One region of the Actinoplanes sp. CA-252034 genome, then DNA from elsewhere that is predicted to be linked to it. Evidence: riboswitches for the same ligand, from Rfam matches in the RefSeq annotation. Region 1 holds a riboswitch; the other holds the start of a gene.

Region 1 (3,042 bases):
TGATGCGGGAGAGCTTCCGGGCGCTGCTCGACGCGTCGCCCGGTTTCCTCACGGTCGGTGAGGCCGGCACCGGCGCCGGGGCCGTCCGCCTGGCTCGCGAGCTGCGGCCGGACGTGGTCCTGATGGACGTGCGGATGCCGGAGATGGACGGCATCGAGGCGACCCGGCAGATCTGCGCCGCACCGGAGACCGCCTCGGTCCGGGTGCTCATCCTCACCACGTTCGATCTCGACGAGTACGTGTACGGTGCGCTCCGGGCCGGGGCCAGCGGCTTCCTCGTCAAGGACGCCACCGCGACCGAGCTGCTCAACGGTGTCCGGCTGGTGGCCGCGGGCGAGGCACTGCTCGCGCCGCGGGCCACCCGCAAACTGATCGACGCCTTCAACGGCCGGGACAAACCCGCGTCGGGTACGCTGCGCGGCCTCGACGCCATCACGGACCGCGAGCGTGAGGTGCTGTCCCTGATCGCCGCCGGCCTGTCCAACACCGAGATCGCCGAGCACCTCCATCTCGGTGTCGGCACCGTGAAGACGCACATCGGGCGTCTGCTGCACAAGCTGGCAGCCCGTGATCGCGCCCAGCTGGTGATCACCGCCTACGAGTCGGGTCTGGTGACCGTCCGCGGTGCCGGGGAGACCGAGTCCTGGTAGACGTCGGCGAAGGTGCGGCTGTCCCCGATGAGGTCGTCGCAGAAGGCGGCGACGTCGGCGCCGATGAGCTGCCGGACGCCCTTGCCCGCCGCGGCGCCCTCCTCGAAGAAGTCCACGATCCCGGTCAGCAGGGTCCCGTCGGCGAGGTCGACCGGCCCCACCTTGAACAGGTATTTCTGCATCTCCCGGTAGACGATCCGGTAGTCCGGCGGCAGCGCCTTGACCCGAGCCACGTGCGCCCGCCACTGCTTCTTGCCCTGGATGATGTCGTGGATGCTCATGTCAGGCTCCCAGCCGGTCCAGTTTGCGGGCGACGGTCCGGTTGAGCTGCTCGCGCCACCTGTCGCGATAGCTCCGGGCGCCCTTGCCGCCGGCCAGCGCCGTGCAGAAGCCCGCGATGTCGTCGCCGAGCACCTCGTGGACGCTCTGACCGTCCGCCGAGGACTCCTCGAGCAGGCTCAGGGCGGCGTCGACGATCGGTATCAGGTTGCGGCCGCTGAAGTCGGGATAGGGGGACAGCCCGGCGTTGATCTGTGCCCAGGCCTCGCGATAGTCCTCGGGCAGCGCCTGGGCGCGGGTCTCGAACGCCCGCCACTGCCGGGTGAGGTCGCTGCCGGTGATGGTCTCCCAGAAGTTCATCGTCCGCCCTCCTTGAGCCTGTCGATGCGTGCCGAGACGTACTCCCATTTCGCCCAGAACGTCGCGAGCTCCCCGCGACCGGCGTCGTTGAGGGTGTAGAACTTGCGGGGCGGGCCGACCTCGGACGGGCGTTTCGTCACCTGGACCAGGCCGTTGCGCTCCAGACGCAACAGGATGGTGTAGACGGTTCCGTCGATGACGTCGGTGAAGCCGAGGTCGTTGAGCCGGCGGGTGATCGCGTAGCCGTACGTCTCCTCGCTGTCGATGATCTGCAGCACGCAACCCTCGAGCGTGCCCTTGAGCATCTCCGTCAGGTCCTCCATGGCGGCTCCTCCGCGAATCCCCGGTACCTCGTGACACCGGGTACCGCTATACGGTAACACCGCATAGCGGTACCCGGTAGTACCGAATAGTGGAGCCTCAGGCCAGGCGGCGTACCACGTAGTTCCGGCTCCAGATCTTCTGCCTGGTGACCGTCTTGCCGGTTCGCGGCGCCGACCACATCGTGCCGTCACCGGCGTAGATGCCGGCGTGCGTGCCGCGCGAGCCCTTGCGAATGATGATCAGGTCGCCGGGGCGGGCCGCGGCCCTGCTGACGGCCTTGCCGTACCTCTGCTGCAGATTCGCCTTGTGCGGCAGCTTTCGGCCGGTCGTCTTCCGGTAGACGTACATCGTGAAACCGGAGCAGTCGAACCGGGCCGGGCCGGTGGCGCCGTAGAGGTAGCGCTTGCCCTTGTGCCGGGCCGCCTCGGCCACGACCCGGGCGCCCACCGGCTGTGCCGTGACGGCGGTGATGGCGACGGCCGTGCCGGCCGGCGCCGGATTGCCGACGGCGGCGCCCGGTGAGGCGGTGAAGGTCGGTGAGGCGGTGACGCCCCGTAACGCGGTGACGGTCGGTGAGGCGGTGACGCCCCGTGGGGCGGCGGAGACGGCTTGCGGTGTGCCCAGCCCGCCGGTGACCAGACCGAGGCTCACGGACAGGGCGATGGTACCGGCTCCCAGGAAACGGGTGTGCCGGCTCGAGGAGCGAACGCGCACGGTGAAGGAATCCCTCCGGCACGCCTGCGAGGTTAGCTGTCGGGTTCGGGCGCGAAGGATTGCCCGGCCGCGAGATGCGGCTTCACCCCGAGGTCCCGCGGCCGGGCCACCGCGAACGGTGTGCCGGCCGGGAACCGATGTGTGGTTCCCCCGTCCCTGCCCCCGATTGCCTCATGACTCGTCATGCGGGCTCGTGTCGCCGGACCGGGGCAGGGCTCGGCGTGGTCCGGATCGACACGACCGGCGAGCAGATGCCCGCCGCTCCTCCTTGATAGCCGAGGCGCCGGACACCGCCACCCGCCCGAAATGCTCACGCTGAGTAGTTGAAGCGCCGGCCGATGTCCGGTTGCCGACGAGCCTGCGAGGTTCGTCGGCACGCTGCGTTCACCAGAGGCGGCCCGGGGAGGGGTCCGGCCTGTGAATCGGAACACCGCGAAATCCGCCGAGCCGCCCCGACCGGCCCAGGCCCCGGTCAGCCGGTCCGCCACGCCCGGGCGGCCGACCGGCCGTCAGGACTTGACGAGACGGGCGATCGCCGCGCTGGCCTCTTTGACCTTCGCGTCCACGTCACCCTCGGACGCGGCGTGCACCACACAGTGCCGCAGGTGATCCTCGAGCAGACCGATCGCCACCGCGTGCAGGGCGCTCTTGGCAGCCGAGATCTGGGTCAGGATGTCGATGCAGTACGTGTCCTCGTCGACCATCCGCTGCAGTC
Region 2 (3,042 bases), 3.1 Mb from region 1:
CTGTGGACACCGCTCAGGCGCGCTCCGCCGTGATCTCGAATCCGGCGTTGCGCAGCCGCGTGACCAGCGCGTTTCCGATCGCGGTCGCCGGGGTGAGCACCCCGCCCTCGACCTTCGGCAGTTCGTCGGTGTCGAAGGCGAGCGCGAGAGCGGACTCGCCCAGCATGACGGCCGTCGCGGCGTACCCCGGATCGCCCTTGGCCTTGACCCGTGCGCGATAGCGCGCGCCGGACGTGGTGGTGGTGAAGAGGTCCATGGTGAAGTGGCCGTTGCGCTGGGTGTCCTCGCTCGGGCCGGCGCCGGGCGCGGGCAGGAAACGGTCGAGAACGAACCGCAGCGGTGGCACGGCGAAACCGATGACGAGGGCGTTCATCCCGGTCTTGACGATCGTGGCGGCGAGGCTGCTCTTCACCCGCATGACCTCGCGGTAGCGGAACCCGCGACCGTACGCCCAGCCGCGCAGCGCGTTGCTGCGCCGCACGACCCGGGTGTTGTAGGACGCCATCACGAACGGCGCGAGGTGCCCGCGGACGCTGGGGTCCACCTCGGATCCGGGAAGGGTGAGCATGTCGGGTTGACGGCCGAGGTCCGGCTCGGCGCTGCGGTCCGGGCTCAGAGAGTACGGGCTGGCCCCGATCTTGCGCAGCCGGGTGTCCTTCTTCATCACGTCGACCTGGTGACGCATCGAGTCGATGGTGCCGCCGCTGACTCCGCCGCGCATGCTGGTCACCACGAGTGTGGTGTCGGTGAGCTCGCCGGCGCCGTCGCGGCTGACCTGCTCGTGCAGGACGTGCACGCCGATATCGGACGGAATCGAATCGAAGCCGCAGGAGTGCACGATCCGTGCTCCGGTGCGCCGTGCGGTCTCGTGGTTCTCGTCGATGCTGTCCCGGGCGAAGAGCACCTCACCGGTGAGGTCCACGTAGTCGGTGCCGTTTTCGGCACATGCGCGGGCAAGTGCCCTGCCGTACTTCGCATAAGGCCCCACGGTGGTCACCACGACTCGCGCGCGGCCGGCCATCGTGGTCAGGGCTTCCGTGTCGTCCGCGTCGGCGACGACGACGGGCAGGCCGAGGCCGAGACCCTCCAGTTTCGCCGCGGAGCGACCGCCCAGCGCGAGTCGTGCGCCCTCCGGCGCGTGCTCGGCGAGATAGCGCGCCACCAGCGCGCCGACGAAACCCGAGGCGCCGTAGACGATCACGTCGAATTCGCGCTGTTGATCGCTCATGGCTGCCGATTGTGCACCCTTGGTGGAGTGTGCGCACCTGTTGCGCCACGCCGAGATCGGCACGTTAGCCACACAAAGGAAGATCAAAGCAGCTAATTTGTGACCTACAACTCCATTGCCGCGTATCGCATAACCCACCAGCAGCGCGGCGAAATCGATAGTCCGCAAGAGGGCGGGCACCGTGGCCGGAACGCCGAGTCCAGCCGCCGACCACGGTTCGACGACACCACAGGCATGGAGCGGGGGACCCAAGAGTTCCTCGGCGCTACGGCGCCTCGGGGTGAAGCCGCCACCGCGGCCGGGCACCTCTGCCCGAACCCGACAGCTGACCTCGTAGGCGTGGAGGACAAGCTCATGGCTCACATCGGAAAACAACTCCATCGCGCGATCGGCCTGATGGCCGCCGGTCTCGCCGGCAGCGTGGCCCTGGCGGGGCCCGCGAATGCCGACATCAACTGGGACGCCATCGCGCACTGCGAATCCGGGGGCAACTGGGGTATCAACACCGGAAACGGCTACTACGGGGGCCTTCAGTTCAGCCGGAGCACCTGGCGCGCCTACGGCGGGACGAAGTACGCGTCCACCGCCAACCGGGCCAGTCGGTCGGAACAGATCCGCGTCGCCGAACGCGTGGTACGCGGGCAGGGCATCGGTGCGTGGCCGACGTGCGGACGTCGGCACGCCTTCACCGCGGCGTCGCGTGGGGGTGTCCGCAAGGCGCACCGGGTGAACCGGTCGTCGGGAAGTTACGTGGTGCGGCGCGGGGACACCCTGGCGCGGATCGCGGCACGCAACGACGTGCGGGGCGGCTGGCGAGCGCTTTACCGCATGAACTCGGACGTGCTGCGCAGCCCGCACCACCTGCGGGTGGGGCAGCGCTTGAAGTTGTGAGAGTGGGCCCGGCGCGATTTGAACGCGCGACCTACCGCTTAGGAGGCGGTTGCTCTATCCACTGAGCTACGAGCCCGACGATGCTGAGGGTACCAGCCGGGGTTGCCCGGGTCGGTGCGGCCGACCCGGGCAACGGCCGAAAACGTGGCCGATCAGGCCAGGTCGAAGCGGTCCAGGTTCGCGACCTTGACCCACGCCGCGACGAAGTCGGTGACCAGCTTCTCCCTGGCGTCGTCGCTGCCGTAGACCTCGGCCTGCGCGCGCAGGATCGAGTTCGACCCGAAGATCAGGTCGGCCCGGGTGGCGGTCCACTTGACCTCGCCGGTCCGACGGTCGCGGCCCTCGAAGGTCTCGCCGTCGGAGTCGGTGGCCGACCAGGTGGTGCCGAAGTCGAGCAGGTTGACGAAGAAGTCGTTCGTCAGCACGCCCGGCGTCTCGGTGAACACGCCGTGCTTCGAGCCGGCGGTGTTCGCGCCCAGCACGCGCAGGCCGCCGACCAGCACGGTCAGCTCCGGCGCGGTCAGCGTGAGCAGCTGCGCCCGATCGACCAGCAGCGCCTCGGCCGGGCGGTGGTGGCCCTTGGCGAGGTGGTTGCGGAAGCCGTCGTGAGTGGGCTCCAGCACCGCGAACGACTCGGCGTCGGTCTGCTCCTCGGTCGCATCGGTACGACCCGGTGTGAATGGCACCTCGACGTCGAAACCGGCGTCCTTCGCGGCCTTCTCCACGGCGGCGGAGCCGGCCAGCACGATCAGGTCGGCGAGGGAGATCTTCGCGCGGCCGGAAGCGCCGCCGGCCGCGTCGAACTCGGCCTTGACGCCCTCCAGCACACCCAGCACCCGGGCGAGCTGCGCCGGGTCGTTGGCCTCCCACTGGTTCTGCGGAGCCAGCCGGATGCGGGCGCCGTTGGCGCCACCGCGCTTGTC

The links. Region 1 has a riboswitch for cyclic di-AMP ahead of ACQPZW_RS37385 (C40 family peptidase). Riboswitches for the same ligand answer to the same signal wherever they lie in the genome.
Region 2: it holds a riboswitch for cyclic di-AMP, as region 1 does, so the genes downstream of both, ACQPZW_RS02460 (transglycosylase family protein) here and ACQPZW_RS37385 (C40 family peptidase) in region 1, are expected to answer to the same signal.

Annotation. Positions count from the first base shown of each region.
Region 1 is NZ_CP191846.1:8,239,895-8,242,936, reverse strand. Features, by position in the region: gene ACQPZW_RS37405 (response regulator) at 3-650, shown strand; gene ACQPZW_RS37400 (DUF1048 domain-containing protein) at 596-931, opposite strand; gene ACQPZW_RS37395 (DUF1048 domain-containing protein) at 933-1,289, opposite strand; gene ACQPZW_RS37390 (PadR family transcriptional regulator) at 1,286-1,612, opposite strand; gene ACQPZW_RS37385 (C40 family peptidase) at 1,710-2,264, opposite strand; cyclic di-AMP (ydaO/yuaA leader) riboswitch at 2,334-2,509, opposite strand; gene ACQPZW_RS37380 (metal-sensitive transcriptional regulator) at 2,837-3,042, opposite strand, start outside.
Region 2 is NZ_CP191846.1:530,548-533,589, forward strand. Features, by position in the region: gene ACQPZW_RS02455 (saccharopine dehydrogenase family protein) at 14-1,228, opposite strand; cyclic di-AMP (ydaO/yuaA leader) riboswitch at 1,437-1,583, shown strand; gene ACQPZW_RS02460 (transglycosylase family protein) at 1,568-2,119, shown strand; tRNA gene ACQPZW_RS02465 (tRNA-Arg) at 2,123-2,195, opposite strand; gene katG (catalase/peroxidase HPI) at 2,272-3,042, opposite strand, start outside.